3 regions of the Aeromicrobium sp. HA genome follow, and region 1 is predicted to be linked to each of the others. Evidence: riboswitches for the same ligand, from Rfam matches in the RefSeq annotation. Region 1 holds a riboswitch; each other region holds the start of a gene.
What was found. A riboswitch is a leader RNA that binds a small molecule or an ion and turns the genes downstream of it on or off. The one in region 1 is predicted to bind cobalamin.
Positions count from the first base shown of each region.

Region 1 (7,686 bases):
CGCCCGTGCGGGCCGCACGACCGAGGCCGCGAAGGCCGCGGCGTACGTCGCGCGCCACCAGGTCACCGAGGCCACGGGCGGCAAGCTCGCGTCCGAGCTCGGTGCGGTCGCCTACGACGGCGCCGCGCTGACCGCCGGCCGTGAGGACGGCATCGACGAGTTCGCGATCGACCAGTGGATCCGCGCCTCGGCGCAGGCCGCCCCGGCGCTCGCGCTGCTCTCCGTGCCGAAGGCCACGGTGTCGGTGCCCAAGTACGTGCGCTCGGGCAGCACCCTGAAGGTCACCGCCAGCGGTCTGGCTGCCGGCTGGAGCAGCACGGCTCGCGTCTCGGGTGGCACCTCCGCCCGCGCCGTCGTCCCGGCCGCGGGTCGCGCCACGTTCACGGTGCGCGCGCCGAAGGGCACCGCGAAGCGTGCGGTCGTCGTCGGCGACGCCACCGGCCGCGCCGTCGCGACCTCCTCGGTGCAGGTGCTGGCCGCCAAGAAGCTGCGCGTCTCGTCGAAGTCGACGGTGCGCCGCGCCAAGGTGCAGAAGGTCGTCGTCCGCGGCCTCGTCGCCGGCGAGCCGGTGCGCGTCTACTACCGCGGCAAGCTCGTCAAGCGCGGCGTCGCGTCGAAGGCCGGCAGCTACACGTATCGCCTCAAGGTCGGCAAGAAGGTCGGCCGGACGAAGGTCATCGTCCGCGGCGCCTATGCCGAGCGCAACGGCGTGCGGGTCTTCCGGGTCGTGAAGTGAGCCGACTCGTCCATCGCCTCCTGGCGGCGACCCTCCTCGGGGTCGCCGTCGGGCCGGCGGCGCTCAGCGCCCCCGCGCACGCGGCCGCGTGCACCGGCGGGACGGGCGTCACGGTCGTCGTCGGGTCGAGCGTCGGCTGCGACGCCGACGGCGGTGGACGCGCCGCGAACAACTTCGTCGACGCGGGGCACCAGCTGAGGTACGCGTCGCGCGCGCCCGGCTTCGTCTGCCAGGTGAACGGCGCGCCCGCGTCGGACCCGTGCGTCGAGGCCTCGCCCGTGGACGCCTACTGGGGCCTGTTCTGGTCGGACGGCAAGACCGGAAGCTGGACCTACTCGAGTCTGGGCGTCACCGCGCTGAAGGTGCCGCAGGGCGGCTCCGTCGCGTTCGTGTTCCAGGACTCCTCGTCGCGGACGTGGCCCTCGGTCAAGCCCCCGGTGGCGGCCCCCGCCCCCACGCCTCCGCCCTCGCGTCCCACCTCCGCCAGCCCGAAGCCCGGTTCGAAGGAGCAGGGGTCGAAGGCGTCGACTCCGAAGCGGTCGACGCCTTCGACGCGGGCCGCGAGCCCGGCCTCCTCGGCTCCCTCGGCCACGGCGAGCGCGTCGGCGGGGGCGACCCCGTCCCCCTCGACGGCGACGCCGTCCGCGAGCGCCTCGACCGCCACCCCGAGTGCGTCGGCTCCCGCGGCCTCGGCCGGGACGGACGACGACGTTGCTGGCGCGCCCGCCGTGCAGCCGACCGCGGCCGAGGGGTCGGATGCGACCTCGGGCGCCGCGCTCGCGACCGCGGCCGCCGTGGTGGTCGTGCTGGCCGCCGCGGGGGGAGTGGTCTGGTACCGCCGCCGGGCGGGCTGAGGGCGCGGTGCGAGTAGACTCCTGACGTTGGACCAACGTCCGGCGCAGGGGAAACCGGTGCGATTCCGGTGCTGTGCCGCAACCGTCAGCCCCGCCCGCCCGGGCGGTGCGAGCCGGGAACCCGCGCCGGGACGCCGCCACCAGATGTTGTCGAGCAGCGACGGGTGGGCGAACCGCCCTCGTGGACCTCGCCCCCGTCCCGTGGGGAAGGGGACCGGATGACCGCCGTCGTCGACCCCACCCCCACCCGGCCGCCAGCGGCCACCGGACGGCCGCGGCGCGAGCTGCATCCCGGCGCCTGGTGGCTGTGGGCGCTGGGGCTCGCGGCCGGTGCCTCGTTCACGCTCAACCCGTTCCTGCTGCTGGTCACGGTCGCGATCGCGGCGCTCGTCGTGGCCGCCTGCCGCGGCGATGCGCCGTGGGCGCTGTCGTTCCGGTACTACCTGTACTTCGGCCTCGTCATCGTGGTCATGCGGGTCGTGTTCCGGATCCTGCTCGGTGGCGGCTCCGCCCCCGGCGACCCCGTGCTGTTCTCGCTGCCCGAGATCCCGCTGCCGGAGGTGGCCCGCGGGATCCAGCTGCTCGGCGACGTCACGGTCAACGAGGTCCTCGTGGGCCTGTACGACGGCATGCGGCTGGCCACGCTGGTGATCTGCGTCGGCGCGGCGAACTCCCTGGCCAACCCGAAGCGGCTGCTCGCCTCGGCCCCGCCGGCGCTCTACGAGGTCGGGGCGGCGCTCGTCGTCGCGGTCTCGGTCTTCCCCCAGCTGGCCGAGAGCGTGCGCCGGGTCAACCGCGCCCGCAAGCTGCGCGGTGACGCCAGCCGCGGCACCGGCGCCATGCACCGCATCGTCATCCCCGTGCTGGAGGACGCGCTCGACCGGTCGATGACGCTGGCCGCGGGGATGGACGCGCGCGGCTACGGCCGCAGCGGCACCGCCACGCAGCGCGACCGGTTCGCCACCGGCGTGCTCATGCTGGTCGGCCTGTTCGGGCTGAGCGTCGGCACCTACGGCTACCTCGACGGCACCGCGCCACGGATCCTGTCCTACCCGATGCTGGCGCTGGGCCTCGTGTTCGCCGTGCTGGCGCTGCGGTCGGCGGGCCGACGCGTGCAGCGCACCCGCTACCGCCCGCAGCGCTGGCACCTGGCCGAGTACCTCACCGCGGGCTCGGGCCTCGCCGTCGCCGTGGGGCTCAAGCTGCTGTCCTCCGAGCAGATCGCCGTGATCTACCCGAGCGTGCCGGGCTGGCCACCCGTGAGCGTCCTGTCGCTGGCCGTCGTGGCGATCGGGATCCTGCCGGTGTTCGTCGCGCCGCAGGCCCCCTCCGCCCACGACCACGTCGGAGGTGACGACGCATGATCCGCTTCGACGACGTCTCGTTCTGGTACGAGGGCGCCAGGCGTCCCACCTTGCGCGACGTCGGCCTCGAGGTCGAGGAGGGCGAGCTCGTCCTGGTCTCGGGCCGCACCGGCTCGGGCAAGTCCACGCTGCTCGGCATGCTCAACGGACTCGTGCCGCACTTCACCGGCGGCACGCTCGCCGGCGACATCCACGTCGACGGCGCCTCGATCCTGGGCCGACCGCCGCGCGAGCTGGCGCACCTGGTCGGCTACGTCGCCCAGGACCCGGTCTCGGGCTTCGTCGCCGACGTGGTCGAGGAGGAGCTCGCCTACGGGATGGAGCACCTCGGCCTCGACCCGCAGACGATGCGCCGCCGCGTGGAGGAGACGCTCGACCTGCTCGGCATCGCCGACCTGCGCCGCCGCTCGGTGCGGTCGCTGTCCGGAGGCCAGCAGCAGCGGGTCGCGATCGGCTCGGTGCTGACGATGCACCCGCGGGTCCTCGTGCTCGACGAGCCGACCTCGGCCCTCGACCCCACCGCGGCCGAGGACGTGCTCGCCACGATCGCGCGCCTCGTCGACGACCTGGCGCTCACCGTCGTCGTGGCCGAGCACCGCATGGAGCGGGTCGTGCCGTTCGCCGACCGCCTGGCCGTGGTCGAGGACGGTCGGGTCCGCATCGGCGAGACCGCCGATTTGCTGGTCGACGCGCCCGTCGCGCCGCCGCTGGTCCACCTCGGCCGGCTCGCCGACTGGAGCCCGCTGCCGCTGTCGGTGCGCGAGGCCCGCCGCCGGGTCAAGCCGCTCGCCGCGCGCCTCGGGCCGCCGCCGGTGCACGTGCCGTTCGAGCGCCCGCCGGCGCTGCGGGCGCGCGGCGTCACCGTGCAGTACGGCCGCTTCACCGCGGTCGACGACGTCGACCTGCAGGTCGGCCACGGCGAGGTCGTCGCGCTGATGGGCCGCAACGGCTCGGGCAAGAGCTCGCTGCTGTGGGCCGTGCAGGGCACGGGCGACCGGGTGGACGGCGCGGTCGACGTCGACGGCGTCGACCCGGGTGACGTCCGCCCGTCCGAGGCGCGCATGCTCGTCGGCCTCGTCCCGCAGACCGCCGCCGACCTGCTCTACCTGGAGACCGTCGACCGCGAGTGCGCCGCTGCCGACGACCAGTCCGGCGTGGCGCCGGGCTCGTGCCGTGCGCTGCTCGACCGCCTCGCCCCGGGCATCCCCGGCGACCGCCACCCGCGCGACCTGTCCGAGGGGCAGAAGCTCGCGCTGGTGCTGGCGATCGTCCTGACGGCGCAGCCCGCGGTGGTCGCGCTCGACGAGCCCACGCGCGGTCTCGACTACCCCGGCAAGGCCGCGCTGGCGGCGATCCTGCACGACCTCGCCGCCGAGGGACGCGGCGTGGTCGTGTCGAGCCACGACGTCGAGTTCGTCGCCTCGGTCGCGGACACCGTGGTCGTGATGGCCGAGGGCGAGGTCGTCTCCACCGGACCGGTCCGCACCGTGCTGGCCGAGTCGCCCGCGTTCGCCCCGCAGGTCTCCAAGGTGCTCGGCCGCGACTGGCTCACCGTGGACGAGGTCGCCGCCGCGCTGCCGTCGGAGGTGGTCCGATGACCTCGCCGCGGCACACCGCCGTCCCCGTCACGCCGCGTTCCGCGCTCGTGCTGGCGGCCGCCAGCGTCGCCGGCCTGCTCATGCTGCTGTGGCCGCTGATCTTCACGCCGGCCGAGGGCCAGACGCGCGTCGACCAGCCCTTCATCTTCATGGCGCTGATGCCCGTGGTCGTCCTGGTGGTCGTCGCCGAGCTGTCGGAGGGCGGCCTGGACTCCAAGGCGCTCGCGATGCTGGGCGTCCTCAGCGCGATCAACGCGGCCGTCCGTCCGCTGGGCGCGGGCGTCGCCGGGGTCGAGCCGATCTTCTTCCTGCTGATCCTCGGCGGGCGCGTGTTCGGTCCGGGCTTCGGCTTCGTGCTGGGCTGCACGAGCCTGTTCGCGTCCGCGCTCCTGACGTCCGGAGTGGGCCCGTGGCTGCCGTTCCAGATGCTCTGCGCCGCGTGGGTGGGGATGGGCGCGGGCCTGCTGCCGCGCCGCGCCACGGGCCGGGCCGAGATCGCGGTGCTGGCCGCCTACACGGTGGTCGCGGCGTTCGCGTACGGGCTGCTGATGAACCTGTCGTCGTGGCCGTTCACGCTGGGCATCGCGATCCCCGGCGCCGAGGACTCCCTCGCGATGGTGCCCGGCGACCCCGTGCTGGAGAACCTTCAGCGCTTCCTCGTCTTCACCCTGCTCACCTCGTTCTGGGGCTGGGACCTCGGCCGCGCGATCACCAACGCGCTGCTGGTCGTGTTCCTGGGCCCCGCCGTCCTGGCCACGCTGCGGCGCGCCGCCCGGCGTGCCCGCTACCTCTCCAAGGAGTCCACATGAAGAGCCTGCTCGCCCGCCTCGCCGCGGCCACCCTGCTGTCGACCGGCGCGATCGCGCTGCCGACGGCGGCGTCGGCCGAGGACCACGGGTCCTGCGACGCGGCCTCGGACGTGCCGGTGGTGCTGGAGTTCGGCACGCTCGGCGGCGAGGACCGCGTGCTGTGCGCGAAGGGCGCCGCGGGCGACACCGGGCTCGAGGTCTTGGACGCCGTGGGCCTGGAGACCGAGGAGACCACCGCCGCGATGCCGATGGTGTGCCGCATCGAGGGTCAGCCGACGCCGGAGCAGGAGAAGTGCGGCAACGCCCTCAACGGCCCCGGCTACTGGGCGTTCCTCGTGGCGAAGGAGGACCAGGACTGGGGCTACGCGTCGGTGGGCCTGCAGGAGTACGAGGTCGCCGAGGGCGACTTCATCGCGCTGAAGTACCACCTGATGGCCGACGGCGAGACCGTCGAGGTCGCCGCCCCGGCGAGCGCCGAGACCCGCGCCGCGGCCGAGGTCACCCATGACTCCGCGTACCAGAGCGATCTCACGGTCATCGAGGACGACGACACCCCGCTGGCCGCCATCGCGCTGCCGATCGCCATCGCCGCCGCGCTGCTCGTCGCCGTCGCCGCCTTCGTCGTCGGCCGCCGGCGCCGCGGCTGACCCCGCCCCGTCCCGAGATGTGCTCCGATCTCGACCTTTCAGACCGGTTGAAACGTCGAGATCGGAGCAAATCTCGGGGATGCGGAGGACTCAGTCGGCGGCGGCCAGCAGCTCGGCGCTGGCCTGCTCGATCGCCTCGGGGGAGAGGGCGTGGCCGATGGCCATCGCCGCGGCGCCCAGGACGCCGGACTGCTCGCCGCTGACCGACGGCACGATCCGCAGGTGCTCGGTGGCCAGCGGCAGCGACCGGCGGTAGACCTCCTCGCGGATGCCGGCGATGAGGTGCTCACCCGCCTCGGCGAGCGCGCCGCCGATCACCACGACCGACGGGTTGATGAAGTTCACGATCATCGCCAGGACGTCACCGATGTCGCGGCCCGCCTGGCGCACCGCCTGGATCGCCTCGAGGTCGCCCGCGCGGACGAGCTCGACCACGTCGGTGGCCTCGGCGACCCCGGTCCGCCCCAGCTCACGTGCGATCGCCGGGCCGGCCGCGAGCGCCTCGAGGCAGCCGACGTTGCCGCAGCGGCAGACCACGTCGCTGCTGCGCGACACCCGGATGTGGCCGATGTCGCCCGCGGTGCCCTGCCCGCCGCGCTGGAGCTCGCCGCCGGCGATGATGCCCGCGCCGATGCCGGTGGCCACCTTGATGAGGATGAGGTCGTCGATCTCGGGGAACTGGGTGTCCTGCTCCCCCAGCGCCATGATGTTCACGTCGTTGTCGATCAGCACGGGCACGTCGAACGAGCCGCGCACGAACTGCGGCACGTCGAACCGGTCCCAGCCGGGCATGATCGGCGGGTTGATGGCGCGCCCCGTGGAGTGCTCGACGGGCCCCGGCAGGCCGATCCCGATCCCGGCGAGGTCGCCCAGCGGGCGCTCGGTCTGCAGCAGCAGCCGCTCGATCGTCGCGGTGACCCAGTTCAGGACGGGCACGGGGCCGTCGGCGATGTCGAGGTCCTGGCGCTCCTGGGCCAGCACGGCGCCCGACAGGTCGACGATCGCCGCGCGGGCATGACGCGCGCCGAGGTCGATCGCGGCCACCACGCGGGCGGCGGTGTTGACCGCGAGCAGTGACGGGGGACGCCCGCCGGTGGAGCTCCGCCCGCCGTAGGGGGTGATGAGGCCGAGGCGCAGCAGCAGGTCCACGCGGGACGCGACGGTGGAGCGGGCCAGGCCCGTCGACTCCGCCAGCTCCGCGCGGGTCATGGGCCGACCCTCGCGCTGGAGCAGGGCGAACACGTCGCTGGTCTTCACGGGGGTGATTCAACCACTCGGGCTTTTGAACGTCTAGCGCACAACTTCTGCCGACTTCTCGACAGAAGTGGAGATCTGTGTCACAGTGCAACCGTGAACGACGCTGTCCTGAACGAGCGGTGGACCCCGCCGGTGCTGCGCGTGCGCGGCGTGACGAAGTCCTTCGTCGGCAACCCGGTCCTGCACGGCGTGGACCTCGACCTGGTCCCCGGCGAGGTCCACGGACTCGTGGGCGAGAACGGCGCCGGCAAGTCGACCCTCATGAAGATCCTCGCAGGCGTGCATCCCGCGGACTCGGGGTCGGTCGAGCTCGGTGGCGAGCCCGTCGCGTTCACCCACCCCGTCCAGGCGCAGCGCGCCGGGCTCGCCACCGTCTTCCAGGAGTTCAACCTGCTTCCCGAGCGGACGATCGCCGAGAACA
Region 1 is NZ_CP114372.1:373,392-381,077, forward strand. It holds gene O3S82_RS01860 (hypothetical protein) at 1-736, shown strand, start outside; gene O3S82_RS01865 (hypothetical protein) at 733-1,590, shown strand; cobalamin riboswitch at 1,598-1,733, shown strand; gene O3S82_RS01870 (energy-coupling factor transporter transmembrane component T) at 1,809-2,954, shown strand; gene O3S82_RS01875 (ABC transporter ATP-binding protein) at 2,951-4,552, shown strand; gene O3S82_RS01880 (ECF transporter S component) at 4,549-5,361, shown strand; gene O3S82_RS01885 (hypothetical protein) at 5,358-6,008, shown strand; gene O3S82_RS01890 (ROK family transcriptional regulator) at 6,099-7,265, opposite strand; gene O3S82_RS01895 (sugar ABC transporter ATP-binding protein) at 7,359-7,686, shown strand, end outside.

Region 2 (7,686 bases), 1.4 Mb from region 1:
TGGCGCGGCGGTGGTCGCCGTGCTCCGCGAGGTCCTGCGCCGTGTGGGCCCGCACGTAGTTGGACTCCTCGGGCTCGTCGAGGTCGGCCACGAGCCGCACCGCGTCGTCGAGGATCTCGATGACGTGCGGGAACGCATCGCGGAAGAACCCGGAGATGCGCACCGTGACGTCGATCCGCGGGCGCCCCAGCTCGGCGAGGTCGATGACCTCCAGGCCGTTGACGCGGCGCGACGCGGGATCCCACGTGGGCCGGACGCCCAGCAGTGCCAGGACCTCGGCGATGTCGTCGCCGGACGTGCGCATCGCGGAGGTGCCCCAGACGGACAGCCCGACCGAGCGCGGGTACTCCCCCGTGTCCTCGAGGTGCCGGGCGACGAGCGACTCGGCCATCGCCTGACCCGTGTCCCACGCCAGCCGCGAAGGCACGGCGCGGGGATCGACCGTGTAGAAGTTCCGGCCGGTCGGCAGCACGTTCACGAGGCCGCGCAGCGGCGAGCCCGACGGTCCGGCCTGGATGAACCGGCCGTCCAGCGCGCGCAGGATGTTGGTCAGCTCGTCGGTGGTGGCCGCGAGCCGCGGGACGACCTGCTCGGCCGCGAAGCGCAGCACGGCCTGCACGATCGGGTCGTCGTGCACCGTGTCGATCGCGGCCGGGTCCCAGCCCGACTTCTCCATGGTCTCGACGAGACCGCGGGCCTGGGCCTCGACGGCGTCGACCTCGGGCAGGGGGGCGTCCTCCGCCAGGCCCAGCGCCGCGCGCAGTCCCGGCAGCGCCTTCTCCTGGCCACCCCACACCTGCGTGGCGCGCAGCACGGCGAGCACGAGGTTCACCCGCGCCTCGCCCTCGGGCGCCTGCCCCAGCACGTGCAGGCCGTCGCGGATCTGGACGTCCTTGATCTCGCACAGCCAGCCGTCGACGTGCAGCAGGAAGTCGTCGAACTCCTCGTCGCCGGGTCGCTCGTCGAGGCCGAGGTCGCGGTGCATCTGCGCGGACTGCATGAGTGTCCAGATCTGCTGGCGGATGGCCGGCAGCTTCGGCGGGTCCATCGCGGCCACGTTCGCGTACTCGTCGAGCAGCTGCTCCAGCTTCGCGATGTCGCCGTAGCCCTCGGCGCGCGCCATCGGCGGGACGAGGTGGTCGACGATCGTCGCGTGCGCGCGCCGCTTGGCCTGCGCGCCCTCGCCCGGGTCGTTGACCAGGAACGGGTAGATCAGCGGCATGCTGCCGATCGCGGCGTCCGTCGCACAGGCGGCCGACAGCGCGGCGTTCTTGCCCGGCAGCCACTCCATCGACCCGTGCTTGCCGAGGTGCACCACGGCGTCGGCCCCGAAGCCGTGCTCGAGCCAGCGGTACGCCGCGAGGTAGTGGTGCGAGGGCGGCATGTCGGGATCGTGGTAGATCGCGACCGGGTTCTCGCCGAAGCCGCGCGGCGGCTGGATGAGGATGACGACGTTGCCCGCGCGCAGGGTGGCCAGCACGATGTCGCCGTCGTCGTCGACGAACAGCGATCCCGGCGCCTCGCCCCAGGTCTCGACCATCTCGTCGCGCAGCGCGGCCGGGAGGTCGGCGGTCCAGCGCAGGTAGTCGTCGCGGCTGATGCGCACGTGCGAGCTGCTGAGCTGGGCCTGCGTCAGCCACTCCTCGTCCTGGCCGCCGGCCTCGATGAGCGCGTGGATGAGCGCGTTGCCCGACGTGGTGTCCGGCTCCTCGCCCTCCACGGGCGGCAGTGGGTCGACGCCGGGGATCTCGCCCGGCGCGCCGAGGTCGTAGCCGGCGTCGCGGAGCTGCCGGAGCAGGCGGATCGCCGACACGGGCGTGTCGAGGCCGACCGCGTTACCGATCCGGCTGTGCTTCGTCGGGTAGGCCGACAGCACGAGGGCGACCCTGCGCTCGGCCGGCGGCACGAACCGGAGCCGGGCGTGGTTGACCGCGATGCCGGCCACCCGTGCGCAGCGCTCCGGATCGGTCTCGTAGCGCGGCAGGCCGTCGTCGTCGACCTCCTTGAACGAGAACGGCACCGTGATGAGGCGCCCGTCGAACTCGGGGATGGCGATCTGCGTGGCCGAGTCGATCGGCGTGACGCCGTCGTCGGAGGCCTCCCACTCCTCGCGCGTCGAGGTCAGCGCAAGTGCCTGCAGGACGGGCACGTCCAGCGCACGCAGCCGCTCGACGTCCCACGCCTCGTCGTCCCCGCCGGCGCTCGCGGTCGCGGGCTTGGACCCGCCGGCGGCCAGCACCGTGACGACGATGGCGTCGAGGGTCGCGAGCTCGTCGAACAGGTCGTCGGCGGCGGCGCGCAGGGACGAGACGAAGATCGGGACGCCGGTGCCACGACCCGTCGCGTCGATCGCGTCCGCGAGCTCGTGCGCGAACCTCTGGTTCCCGCTCACCTCGTGCGCCCGGTAGTAGAGGATGCCGACGCGCGGCAGGCCCTCGGTGGCGGGCGTGGCGCGCTCGCTCACGCCCCATTCGGGCAGCACGGCGGGCGGCTCGAAGCCCTCGCCCGTGAGCAGGACGGTGTCGGACAGGAAGGCGTGCAGCTGGCGCAGGTTCTCGGCGCCGCCCTCGGCGAGGTAGCGGTGGGCCTCGGCGCACACGCCGATCGGCGCGGTCGACAGCTCCATGAGGGCCGCGTTCGGGAGCCGCTCGCCACCGAGCACGACGAGCGGACGGCCCCGCTCGCGCACGAGGGCGGCGACGTCGCGGACGTCCTCCGGTGAGCCCAGGACGCGCAGGACGACCAGGTCGACCTCGTCCACCAGCGCGTCGCGGCGGTCGTCGGTCACCCGGCCGGGGTTCGCCCACGAGTAGGCGGCGCCGCTGGCGCGGGCCGACAGGAGGTCGGTGTCGGACGTGGACATGAGGGCGATGCGGGTCATGCTGCTCCTTCGGGTGGCGCGGTGGTGCCGGGGATGCGGAGGTCGTCGAGGGGTCGGCCGGCGGCGAGGTGCTCGCGCACGAGCCGGACGGCGTCGTCGGGTCCGACGGGGCCGTACCAGGCGCCCTCGGGGTGGACGACGGCCACGGGTCCGTGGTTGCACGGGAACAGGCAGCCGGTCTGGGCCATGAGGACGTCGGAGTCCGTGAGGCCCTCCTGCACGAGGGCCATGACGAGGGCGCGGTAGGTGTCGTCGGACCCGTGGGCGCTGCAGCGCGGTCCGCGGCACAGCAGCAGGTGGTGCCGGAGGGCCGGAGGGGCATTCCAGGCCGAGGACGTCAGGGCGGCCTCGCGGCCGGTGATCGTCCGGTCACCGAAGTGCAGGATCGGCGGGTCGACCTGCGCGCGGAGCCAGTGCCCCGCCACGCGTCCCACCCACGAGCGGGCGAACGCGAGGTCGTCCGTGGAGACGGGCTCGAGACGCAGCTCGCGCACGCCCTCGCCGTGCAGCTCGTCCAGCACGCGGACCAAGGTCGGCTCGGCGCCCTGCAGGAACGCGATCCGGGCGCCCGCCTCCGTGGCGGCGCGGCGCAGCACGCCTTGGCGCGCGGCGTCCGACAGGGCGGTGGCGACGTGGACGAGGACGGTCATGGCTGCCACACCACCGTCAGGGCCCCGGTGACGGGGTGCGGCTCCACGAACGCGGTGACGCCGTAGACGTCGGCGACGAGGTCCTCGGTGATGACCGCGGTGGGTGTGCCGGAGGCCACGACGCGGCCCTCGGCCAGGACCACCACCTCGTCGCAGTAGGCCGCCGCGAGGTTGAGGTCGTGCAGGGCGGCCACGGCGGTGACCTCGGCGTCGCGGACGAGCCGCAGCACCTCGAGCTGGTGACGGACGTCGAGGTGGTTGGTGGGCTCGTCGAGCAGCAGCACCTCGGGGTCCTGGGCCAGCGCGCGCGCGATCTGCACCCGCTGGCGCTCGCCGCCGGAGAGGGTCGCGTAGGGCTGCTCCAGTCGCTCGAGCACGCCGGTCGCCGCGGCCGCACGGCGCACGGCGTCGACGTCGTGCTCCCCCGCGGGCTGCCACGAGCGCCGGTGCGGGATCCGGCCGAGCTCGATGACGTCGCGGACGAGCGGGTCGGTGTCCGTCGCGGACTCCTGCTCGACCACGCCGACGCGCTGGGCGACGTGACGCCGCCGCAGGGTCGCGAGGTCGTCGTCGCCCAGCCGGACCACCCCGGACGAGGGGGCCCGCAGCCCGGCGAGCAGCCGCAGCAGGCTCGACTTGCCCGACCCGTTGGGCCCGAGCAGCCCGACCATCGAGCCGGGCGCCGCGTCGATGCTGACGCCGTCGACGATCAGGCGGTCGCGGACCGCCCAGGACACGGAGGAGGCGCTGAGGCTCATGCGCGGGACCTCCGACGCAGCAGGACCAGGGCGAACGCCGGCACGCCGAGCAGCGCCGTGGCCACGCCGACGGGGAGCTCCTGCGGATCGATGATGGTGCGGGCGGCCGTGTCGACCCACACGAGGAACACGGCGCCGCTGATCGCCGCGAGCGGCAGCATCCGGCGATGGTTCACGCCCACCATCGCGCGGGCCACGTGCGGCAGGACGAGCCCGACGAACCCGATGGCACCGGACGTGCTGACGATGACCGCCGTGGTCAGTGCGGTGATCACGAGCAGGATGATCCGGGCGCGGCCCACGTCGACGCCGAGGGCGGCGGCGCTGTCCTGGCCGAACGCGAACGCGTCCAGGGTCGACGCCAGCAGCAGGCACGCGACCACGGCGAGCGCCACCGTCGAGCCCACGACCGCGACGTCGGTCCACGAGGCGCTGCCGAGCGAGCCGAGCAGCCAGAACAGCACGCCGCGGGTCTGCTCGGCGTCGGCGGCGGTGAAGACGATGAACGAGGTCAGCGCCGAGAACAGCTGCGTCGCCGCGACGCCGGCCAGCACGACACGGTCGGTGGTCCCGCCCGCCGCCGCGGCGAGCACGAGCACCAGCAGGAACGCGCCCATCGCGCCCACGAAGGCGCCTCCCGCCAGGCCGATCGTCCCCGCGCCGACGCCGAGCACGACGATCGAGACCGCTCCGGTGGAGGCGCCGGACGAGACGCCGAGGACGAACGGGTCGGCCAGCGGGTTGCGCAGCAGCGACTGCAGGATGACGCCGCAGACGGCCAGGCCGGCCCCGCACGCCGCGGCGAGCAGCGTGCGGGGCAGGCGCAGGTTCCAGACGATGCCCTCCTGGATGCGGGTCAGCCCGGACTCGCCGCCGATGGCCCGCGACCAGGCCAGGGACAGCACGGACCGCGGACCGACGTCCGAGGGGCCGATGGTCACCGCGACGCACACCGACGCGACCAGCACCGCCACCCCGGCCGAGCCCAGGATCCAGGCGCGCCGGGTGACCGTCACTGCGACAGGCCGAACTCGGCCAGCGCGTCGGCGACCTGCTCGAGGCCCTCGACGGTGCGGATCGAGGGGTTCAGCGCGGCGCCCGAGAGCGCGACGTAGCGCCGGTTCCTGACCGCCGTCATCTCGCGCGTGACGGGGTTGGACTCGAGGAACGCGATCTTGGCCTGCGCAGACTCGGCCGTCTGGCTCTTGCGGGTGAGGTCGCCGATCACGAGGACGTCGGGGTCGCGCTCCGCGACGGTCTCCCAGCCCACCTGCGGCCACTCGGCCTTGGTGTCGTCGAAGACGTTCTCCAGGCCGAGCGCCCGGGTGATGATGCCGGGACCGCCGCAGCAGCCGGCGAGGTAGGGCGACTCGGCGTTCGCGAACCAGTACAGGACGCTGACGTCGTCCTCCGGGGCCTTCGCGGAGGCGGCCGCGACGCGGTCCTGCAGCGACGAGACCAGCTCGTCGCCACGGTCCTCCACGTCGAGCAGCTCGGCCAGCTCGGTGATCTCGCGGTAGATCGCGTCGATCTCGAGGACACCGGTCCGGGCGCCGTCGTCGTCGCCCTCGTTGTCCTTGCCCTCGCACTCGGCGGGCGACAGGTACGTGGGCACGCCGACGTCGGCGAACGCGCCGGCCGTGCCGACGCCGCCCTTGCCCAGCGTGCTGGCGAACGAGGCGGTCACGAGGTCGGGCTCGGTCTGCAGGACCCGCTCCATCGAGGGGGCGCTGTCGGCGAGCCGCTCGACCTTCGCGCTCTCGGCCTCGAGGCCCTTCATGACGGGGTCGGTCCAGGTGCCGGTGCCGGCCATCCGGTCGGCCACTCCGAGGGACAGCAGGATCTCGGTGGAGCCCTGGTTCAGTGAGACGATGCGCTGCGGCGCGGACTCGACGGTGGTGGTGCGGCCGCAGTTCTCGAGGGTGCGAGGGTAGCCGTCGGAGGAGGCGCGGTCGGGATCGGTGTCCTCGGACGCACAGGCGCCGAGGGTCAGCAGGCCTGCGGAGAGCAGGACGAGGGTACGGCGGACAGAGGTACGCACGGGCGTGATCCTTCGAGGTCTGGGGCTCGTTCGCGAAGCCCGGTGGGACCAGACGGCGGTTGCCGTGAGGGCCAGCAGGTCTTCGGACTCGGGATCGACCGGACGGAGCGCCTTCCCAGACCTCTCGGTCCAGTGGCTGTGTGCCCCGCCCGTCACCCTCACCGCTGCGCGTCAGTCCCGGACTCTCACCGGGTTCCCTGGCTCATCGCTGAGTTTGACTGGCGAGCCGACCGTAGCAGTCCCGCGGCCGGACGTGCGGCGGCAGGGCCGGATGGCACCATGTCGGCGTGACCGAACGGACCCGCCGCGACCTGTGCCCCGGCCTGCTGCGCCCCTGGATCGCCGACGACGGCGCCCTGGTGCGCGTGCGAGTGCCGGGCGGCCGCCTCACGACCGGCGCATTGCGCGGACTGCACGAGGTCGCCGAGTCGCACGGGGACGGCGCCGTGCACCTGACCTCCCGAGCCAACCTGCAGGTCCGCGGCATCGCGCACGACGACAGCTGCCTGCCCGACGCCGTCGTCGATGCCGTGATGGCGACCGGCCTGATGCCGTCGGCCTCGCACGAGCGGGTCCGCAACATCATGGCCTCGCCCCTCACCGGGATCGTCGGAGGCCGCGTCGACCTGCGACCTGCCGTGCGCGAGCTGGACGAGCGTCTGTGCGCCGATCCCATGCTCGCCGCGCTCGCCGGTCGCTTCCTGTTCGTGCTCGACGACGGACGCGGCGACGTCGCGGGCCGCGACCTCGACCTGGGTCTCGTGGCGGTCTCGACGACCGAGGCGCAGCTCCGTGCCGGGCGCTCGGCGTGGGGTCCGGCCGTGCCCGTCGCGGAGGCCGCGGAGGCGCTCGCGGGCCTCGCCCGGAGGTTCGTCGCGGCCGCCGGTGCCCAGCCCGAGTCGCCGTGGCACGTCGACGAGCTGCCCGGCGCCGGAGCCGGCCTCCTCGGGCACGTCCACGAACGCCGTGAGGAGACCCGGGTGTCGGCCGAGCCGCCGCCGCTTGGCAGGATCACGCAGGACGACGGCCGGCTCGCGCTGCACCTGGCGGCACCGGGCGGACGTCTCGACCGGCGGCTGATGGACGACGTCCTCGCGCTGGACGCCCCGCTCGTCGTGATCACGCCGTGGCGCACCCTGATCGTCCCCGACCTGGAGAACGCATGACCCTCGCCCCACCCGCCCGCCGGTACGCCTACGAGACCGACGGCGCCCAGATCTACGTCGACTCGTTCGCCACGATCCGCGCCGAGGCCGACCTGACGGGCGTGCCGGCGGGCGCCGAGAAGGTCGCCGTGCGGATGATCCACGCCTGCGGTCAGACCGACCTCGCCCGCGACCTCGTGATCCACCCCGC
Region 2 is NZ_CP114372.1:1,746,547-1,754,232, reverse strand. It holds gene cobN (cobaltochelatase subunit CobN) at 1-2,881, opposite strand, end outside; gene O3S82_RS08570 ((2Fe-2S) ferredoxin domain-containing protein) at 2,878-3,531, opposite strand; gene O3S82_RS08565 (ABC transporter ATP-binding protein) at 3,528-4,289, opposite strand; gene O3S82_RS08560 (FecCD family ABC transporter permease) at 4,286-5,305, opposite strand; gene O3S82_RS08555 (ABC transporter substrate-binding protein) at 5,302-6,330, opposite strand; cobalamin riboswitch at 6,387-6,568, opposite strand; gene O3S82_RS08550 (nitrite reductase) at 6,618-7,496, shown strand; gene O3S82_RS08545 (precorrin-8X methylmutase) at 7,493-7,686, shown strand, end outside.
Region 2: linked by a shared signal. The riboswitch ahead of O3S82_RS08555 (ABC transporter substrate-binding protein) and the one ahead of O3S82_RS01870 (energy-coupling factor transporter transmembrane component T) in region 1 are both predicted to bind cobalamin.

Region 3 (7,686 bases), 1.4 Mb from region 1:
CCGGCATCTGCGTGGAGCGCGCCTGCGTGCGGGTGAGGACGACGGACTGCGCCAGCTCAGGGACGGTGAGCTCGGCGCCGACGATCGCCGCGGCGGCGGCGTAGGCGGGCACGCCGGGAGTGACGTCCCACGCCACCGAGGCGGCGTCGAGCCGGCGCGCCTGCTCGTGGACGGCCGAGTACAGCGAGGGGTCGCCGGAGCACAGACGCACGACCTCGAGTCCCTCACGGTGGGCGTCGACCAGCGCGGCGGTGATCTCCTCGAGGTCGAGGTGCTGCGTGTCGACCAGCCGCGCCCCGTCGCGGCAGTGGCCGAGGACCTCGGCGTCGAGGTAGGTGCCGGCGTACAGGACCACGTCGGCCCGCTCCAGCAGCCGCACCGCGCGCAGGGTGAGCAGGTCGGCCGCGCCGGGTCCGGCGCCGACGAAGTGGACGGTCATGAGTCTCCCTTGACGATGGACCACTGGCTGACGGCGCGGGCGGGCGTCCAGCCGGTGAAGGTGCCGAGCGGCTCGGCGCGCTCGACGTGGAGGCGGACGAGCTCGCCGCCATGACGACGGTACCGATCGAGGAGGACGGCCTCGGTCTCGGCCGTGACGGCGTGGACGACGAGCCGGCCGCCGGGCAGCAGCGCCGTCCAGCACGCGTCCAGCACGCCGTCGACGGTGGCGCCACCCCCGACGAAGACCGCGTCGGGTCGCTCAAGGCCGGACAGTGCGGCGGGTGCGTCGCCCTCCACGACCTCGAGGCCCGGGACACCGTGGGCGTCCGCGTTCCGGCGCACGAGGGTCGCCCGGTCGGGACGGGACTCGATCGCGATCGCACGGGCGCTGGGCCACGCGCGCATCCACTCGACGCCGATCGAGCCGCTTCCGGCGCCGACGTCCCACAGCAGCTGACCGGGAGCCGGAGCGAGCCGCGCGAGGGCGCTGGCGCGCACGTCGCGCTTCGTGATCTGGCCGGCGTGGTCGAAGGCGTCGTCGGGCAGCACGCCGCCGACGGCCCAGCCGGGTCCGGCGCCACGGACCTCGACGGCCAGCACGTTCAGGCGCGGGGCGGTCGCGTGCCAGGCGTTCGCGATGCCCTCGATCCGGGTCTCGTCCGCGCCGCCGAGGTCCCCCAGCACGACGAGCCGCGAGGCGCCCCAGCCGAGGTCGGTCAGCAGCGTCGCCACGGCCGCGGGGGTGGACTCGTCGCTCGACAGCACGAGCAGGCGGCCGTGCGCGGACAGGGCAGGAACGACGAGTCGCACGTCCCGTCCGACGACGCTGACGACGCCCACCGACTCCGCGGGCCAGCCCATCCGGGCGCGCGCCAGCGCCACCGACGACACCGCCGGCACGATCACGACGCGCTCGGTCCCCAGCAGGTCGATCAGCGTCGTGCCGATGCCCGAGACCAGCGGATCACCGGACGCGAGCGCCACCACGGGACCCTCGGCCGCCGCCACGAGATCGGGCAGTCCGTCCCGCAGCGGCGACGGCCACGGACGGCGGATCTGGCCCGGGATCGCGGGGACGCCGGCCAGGTGCCGGTCGCCGCCGAGCAGCGTCCGCGCGCCCTCCACGATCGCCCTCGACGAGGCCGGCAGACCGGCCCAGCCGTCGGCCCCGACGCCGACCACGGTCACGTGCACGCTCATGGTCGAGGACCCTAGCCCGGTCGTCCCGGCCACCGGGCCCCCCGTCCGGTCCGCCACGGATGCGTCTAGGGTGATCGCGAAGGTTCGAGGTGCCCCACGGCCGTTTGGCCACGGGGAGAATCTGGGAAGTCGGTGAGAATCCGGCACAGGGCCCGCTGCGGTGACTCAGGCACAGATCTGGGAAGTCCGAAGACCGGCCTCGATCCGACCCGGGGCGCAATCCGCGTCCCGGACCGACATGGCAGATCGAGCGGGAGCCCTACATGCCAGCGCAGTATCCGTTTTGTGCCGTCGTCGGCTCCGACGACATGACCCTCGCCCTCACCCTGGTCGCGATCGACCCGCTCATCGGCGGCGTCCTGGTCCGCGGGGAGAAGGGCACCGCCAAGACCACCACGGTCCGCGGCCTCGCCGAGGTGCTGCCCCCGGTGCGCGCCTATGACGGTGATCGGTTCTCGATCGATCCCGCGGACCCCGACGCCGTCTCGCCCGACGGTCCGTTCGGCGCCGTGACGCCGGTCGTCGAGCGCCCGGTGCGGCTGGTCGAGCTGCCCGTGGGTGCGAGCGACGACCGGGTCACCGGATCGCTCAAGCTCGACTCCGCCCTGCGCGACGGCCGCGTCGAGCTCGAGCCCGGCCTGCTCGCCCGCGCCCACCGCGGCCTGCTCTACGTCGACGAGGTCAACCTGCTGCACGACCACCTCGTCGACCTGCTGTTGGACGCCGCCGCCACCGGCCGCGTCAGCATCGAGCGCGACGGCGTCTCCGCCGAGCACGCCTCGCGGTTCGTGCTGATCGGCACCATGAACCCCGAGGAGGGTGAGCTGCGCCCGCAGCTGCTCGACCGGTTCGGCCTCACGGTCGAGGTGGCCGCGCCGCGCGATCCCGCCCTACGGGTCGAGGTGGTGCGCCGCCGGCTGGCGTTCGACACCGACCCCGAGGGCTTCGCGGGGCGCTGGGCCGCCGAGCAGGAGCTGCTCCGCACTCGCCTCGCCGACGCCCAGGGGCGGGTCCGCGACGTCGTCCTCGACGACGAGACCCTCACCACGATCGCCGAGATCTGCGCCGCGTTCGACGTGGACGGACTGCGCGCCGACCTCGTGACCGCCCGCACGGCCGCAGCCCACGCGGCATGGCAGGGCCGCACGCAGGTGACCCGCGAGGACGTCCGGGTCGCCGCGCGCCTCGCTCTCCCCCACCGCCGCCGGCGCAACCCGTTCGACGAGCCGGGCCTGGACGAGGACCGCCTCGACGACCTGCTCGGCTCCGACGAGCCCGACCCCGGTCCGGACGGGCCGGACGACGACGGCCCCGGTGGCGACGGCGGCTCCGACGACTCCCCGTCCGACGGCACCCCACCCGAGACTCCCCCGCAGGAGAGCTCCGAGTCGCCCGACGACGAGCGCCGTCCCGCGCCGGCCGGTGCCGGCTCGGTGGCGTCCGCCGGCGAGCCCAGCCGGGCCCGGCTGCTCGTGGTCCGCGGCACGGGCGAGGGCCAGTCCGGGCGCCGCTCGCGCGCTCGCACCGCGCAGGGGCGTGTCGCCGGCGTCCGGCACGACGGCGAGCCCACCGGCCGGCTCCACCTGCCCGCGACGATCGCCGCCGCGGCTCCGCACCAGCTCGCCCGCCGGGGACTCGTCGACGGCCGGGGACTCGCGCTCGACATCTCCGACGTGCGCCGCGCCGAGACCGTCGGCCAGGAGTCGAACCTCGTGCTGCTGTGCGTGGACGCCTCCGGGTCGATGGCCGCGCGCCGCCGGATGGAGCAGGTCAAGACCGCGGTGCTGTCACTGCTGCTGGACGCGTACCGCCGCCGCGACAAGGTCGCCCTCGTGACGTTCCGCCAGCACGACGCCGAGATCGTCCTGCCGCCCACCGGGTCGGTCGAGGTGGCGTCCCGCCGGCTCGCGGACCTGCCAGCCGGCGGCCGCACGCCACTGGCCGAAGGGCTGCACCGGTCCGCCGAGGTCGTCCGCCGCGAGGCGCTGCGCGACCCGTCCCGCCGTCCTCTGCTCGTGGTCGTCACGGACGGCCGCGCCACGTCCGGCCCGAATGCCCTCGCCCGGGCCCACCACGCCGCCCGCCACGTCGCCGCGGCCGGGATCCAGAGCGTGGTCGTGGACTGCGAGTCGGGGCGCTTCCGGCTCGGGCTCGGAGTCGAGCTCGCCACCCACCTGCAGGCCGAGCACGTGCCGCTGGGCGAGGTGACCGCCGACGGCCTCACCGGCGTCGTCCACGCGGCCACCGCGCCGCGCGAGGGGGTGGCCTGACATGCCGCAGGGTCAGCCCCTGGTCGTCCCGGACGACGGCCTCACCACCCGCCAGCGCCGCAACCGGCCGCTGCTGATGGTCCACACCGGGAACGGGAAGGGGAAGTCGACGGCCGCGTTCGGCCTCGCCATCCGCGGCTGGAACCAGGGCTGGGACATCGGCGTCTTCCAGTTCGTGAAGTCCGCGAAGTGGCGCATCGGCGAGCAGACCGTGCTCGAGCGCCTCGCCCGACTCCACGAGGAGACCGGCGAGGGAGGACCGGTCGAGTGGCACAAGATGGGCTCGGGCTGGTCCTGGAGCCGCAAGGGCGGCACCGAGGCCGACCACGCCGCGGACGCCGCCGAGGGCTGGGCCGAGGTCAAGCGCCGGATCCGGGCCGAGCGGCACCGGCTCTACGTCCTCGACGAGTTCACCTACCCGATGCAGTGGGGCTGGGTGGACGTCGACGACGTCGTCGAGACGCTCGCGAACCGTCCCGGCAGCCAGCACGTCGTGGTCACCGGACGCCGTGCCGACGCCCGGCTGGTGGAGGTCGCCGACCTCGTGACCGAGATGACCCACGTGAAGCACCCCATGGACGTGGGCCAGAAGGGTCAGCGAGGCATCGAGTGGTGACCCTGCCACGGGTCCTCGTGGCAGCCCCGGCGTCGGGGCACGGCAAGACGACGATCGCGACCGGCCTGATGGCCGCGCTCGCCGCCCGCGGGCACGTCGTCTCCGGCCACAAGGTGGGCCCCGACTACATCGACCCCGGCTACCACGCGCTCGCGACCGGCCGTCCCGGCCGCAACCTCGACCCGCACCTGACCGATCCGTCCCTCATGGTCCCGCTCCTGCTCCACGGCGCGCGCGGGGCCGACCTCGCCGTCGTCGAGGGCGTGATGGGGCTGTTCGACGGCCAGATCGGTGGCGACGGCTTCGCCTCCTCGGCCCACGTCGCCGCGCTCACCCGGACGCCCGTCGTCCTGGTGGTCGACGTCTCGCACGCGTCGCGCAGCATCGGCGCCGTCGTCCACGGGATGGCCACCTTCGAGCCCGGCGTGACCATCGCGGGCGTCGTGCTGAACAAGGCAGGATCGTCGCGGCACGCCACCGAGGTCGTGCGGGCCGTCGAGCGCACGGGAGTCCCCGTCCTCGGCGTGCTGGGTCGCGACCAGGGCGTCAGCGCTCCCTCGCGCCACCTCGGGCTGGTGCCCGCGGCGGAGCGCGACGAGGCCGCAGCCGCACTCGACCGCCTCGCCGAGCAGGTGACCGCGGGCATCGACCTCGACGCGGTGCTCGACGTCGCGCGGACGGCTCCCGCGCTGACCGAGGACCCGTGGAGTCCCGCGGACCACGTCATGCGGGTCGCGGACAACTCGCCCGTCGTCGCCGTCGCGGCCGGTCGGGCCTTCACGTTCCGCTACGCCGAGACCACCGAGCTGCTCGAGGCCGCCGGCTGCACCGTCGTCCCGTTCGACCCGGCCCACGACCGACGCCTGCCCGACGGCACGCGCGGGATCTACCTCGGTGGCGGCTTCCCCGAGGTGCACGCCGCCGCCCTCAGCGCGAACACGAGCCTGCGCGCGGACCTGCGCGAGGCGGTCCTGGACGGCGTGCCGACGGTGGCCGAGTGCGCCGGCCTGCTGTACCTCTGCCGCTCGGTGGACGGTCACCCGATGGTGGGCGCACTCGACGCGGACGCCGTCATGACGCCCCGCCTCACGCTGTCGTACCGGCGTCCCACCCTCCACGGCGATCAGCTCCTGGGCGCCGCCGGCACCGAGGCCACCGCGCACGAGTTCCATCGCACGACCGTGACGCCCGTGCACGGCGACCGACCGGCGTGGTCCGTCGACGGGAGCGAGGTCGGCTTCGCGGGGACCACGCTCAGCGCCTCGTACCTGCACCTGCACTGGGCCGGTCACCCGCAGCTCGCGCAGTCCTTCGCCGGGGCGGTGGCGGCGGCCGGTCCCCACACGGGCGCCGTGGCGGTCGACGTGCTGCCGCAGGAGCCCGCGACGACCGAGCGCCTCGACGACCCGCTGCGCCACCACGGCGACGCGGAGCTGGGCGACGGCCTCGTCGACCTCGCCGTCAACGTGAGCCGGCTCCCCCGCCCGGACTGGCTGGAACGTGCCCTGGCGGAGGGCGTCGCCGCGTCGACCTCCTACCCCGACGCGACCGCGGCCCACGCGGCGGTCGCCCGTCGTCACGGGCGCGGGATCGACGACGTGCTCGTCACGGCCGGCGCGGCAGAGGCGTTCCTGCTGATGGCTCGCGCGCGCCCGTGGCGTCGACCTGTCGTGGTCCACCCCCAGTTCACCGAGCCGGACGTGGCGCTGCGCTCCGCCGGGCACGACGTCACGCACGTCGTGTGCCGTGCCGAGGACGACTTCGCCCTCGTCCCCGAGGACGTGCCCGAGGACGCCGACCTCGTCGTCGTGGGCAATCCCACGAACCCGACCGGACGCCTCCATCCGGCCGCCGTGCTGCGCGCACTGTGCCGTCCGGGTCGCGTCGTCGTGGTCGACGAGGCGTTCATGGACTTCGTCCCGGGCGAGACGCAGAGCCTGGCTGCGCACCGCGTTCCCGGCCTGCTGGTCGTGCGCAGCCTCACCAAGCTCTGGTCGATGCCGGGCATCCGCGCGGGCTACGTCGTCGGGGACGCCACCGTCGTCGCCGACCTGCGGGTCCAGCAGGCTCCGTGGTCGGTCAGCACGCCCGCGCTGCACGCCGTCGTGGCCGCCACCGGGCCGCAGGCCGCGGCCGAGACCTACGGGCGCGCCCGCCAGGTGGAGGTGCACCGTCGCGTCCTCGTCGAGGGGCTGGCCGAGCTCGGTGTGCCCACCGCGGCGTCCTCCGGCCCGTTCGTCCTGGCCCGCGCCGGGACGGGAGCCCACGCACGCCTGCGCGGGGCGGGGATCGCCGTGCGCCGCGCCGACACCTTCCCGGGCCTCGACGACGGCTGGGTGCGCCTCGCCGTCCGCGAGCCCTCCGTCACCCGCCACCTGCTCACCACGTGGGGAGTCCACACCGCATGCACCTGAACGCCACCGGCCTGTCCGTCCTCGTCCTCGAGGGCGCCGAGCATGCCGTCCCCACCGTCGCGAGCCTCCTCGGCGACGGCGCGTCCGTCACGGTGCGCGCTCCTTCCGTCTGCACCGCCCTCGAGGACCTGGCGCAGCGCGGCCACCTGCGCTGGACGCGCGACGAGGTCGACGAGGGCTCGTTCGACCTCGTCGTCCGCCACCTGGCGAGGCCGGTCGCCCGCGAGTCCGCCGGTGCGACGACCGGTCGCGTCACCCTCGTCGGCGCCGGACCCGGCGATCCCGGTCTGGTCACGGTCGCCGGACGCGCCGCGATCGAGACCGCCGACGTCGTGGTCGCCGACCGGCTGGCGCCGTGGGAGGCCCTCGCCTGGGCGCCCGCCCACGCCGAGGTCGTCGACGTCTCGAAGATCCCCTTCGGACGGTCGACCAGCCAGGACGAGATCAACCGGATCCTGGTCGACCACGCCACGGCCGGGCGCCACGTCGTCCGGCTCAAGGGCGGCGACTCGTACGTGTTCGGCCGCGGCTTCGAGGAGGTCCAGGCCTGTGCCGCCGCCGGCATCGCCACGACCGTCATTCCCGGCGTCACCTCCAGCGTCGCGGCGCCCGAGCTCGCCGGCGTCCCGGTGACGCACCGCGGACTCGTCCAGGGCTTCACCGTGATCTCCGGCCACGTGCCGCCGGGCCACCCCGACTCGACGATCGACTACGCGGCGCTCGCCCGCTCGGGCACCACGCTCGT
Region 3 is NZ_CP114372.1:1,736,484-1,744,169, reverse strand. It holds gene cobM (precorrin-4 C(11)-methyltransferase) at 1-439, opposite strand, end outside; gene cbiE (precorrin-6y C5,15-methyltransferase (decarboxylating) subunit CbiE) at 436-1,641, opposite strand; cobalamin riboswitch at 1,712-1,857, shown strand; gene O3S82_RS08525 (VWA domain-containing protein) at 1,905-3,911, shown strand; gene cobO (cob(I)yrinic acid a,c-diamide adenosyltransferase) at 3,913-4,527, shown strand; gene O3S82_RS08515 (cobyrinate a,c-diamide synthase) at 4,524-6,941, shown strand; gene cobA (uroporphyrinogen-III C-methyltransferase) at 7,145-7,686, shown strand, end outside.
Region 3: linked by a shared signal. The riboswitch ahead of O3S82_RS08525 (VWA domain-containing protein) and the one ahead of O3S82_RS01870 (energy-coupling factor transporter transmembrane component T) in region 1 are both predicted to bind cobalamin.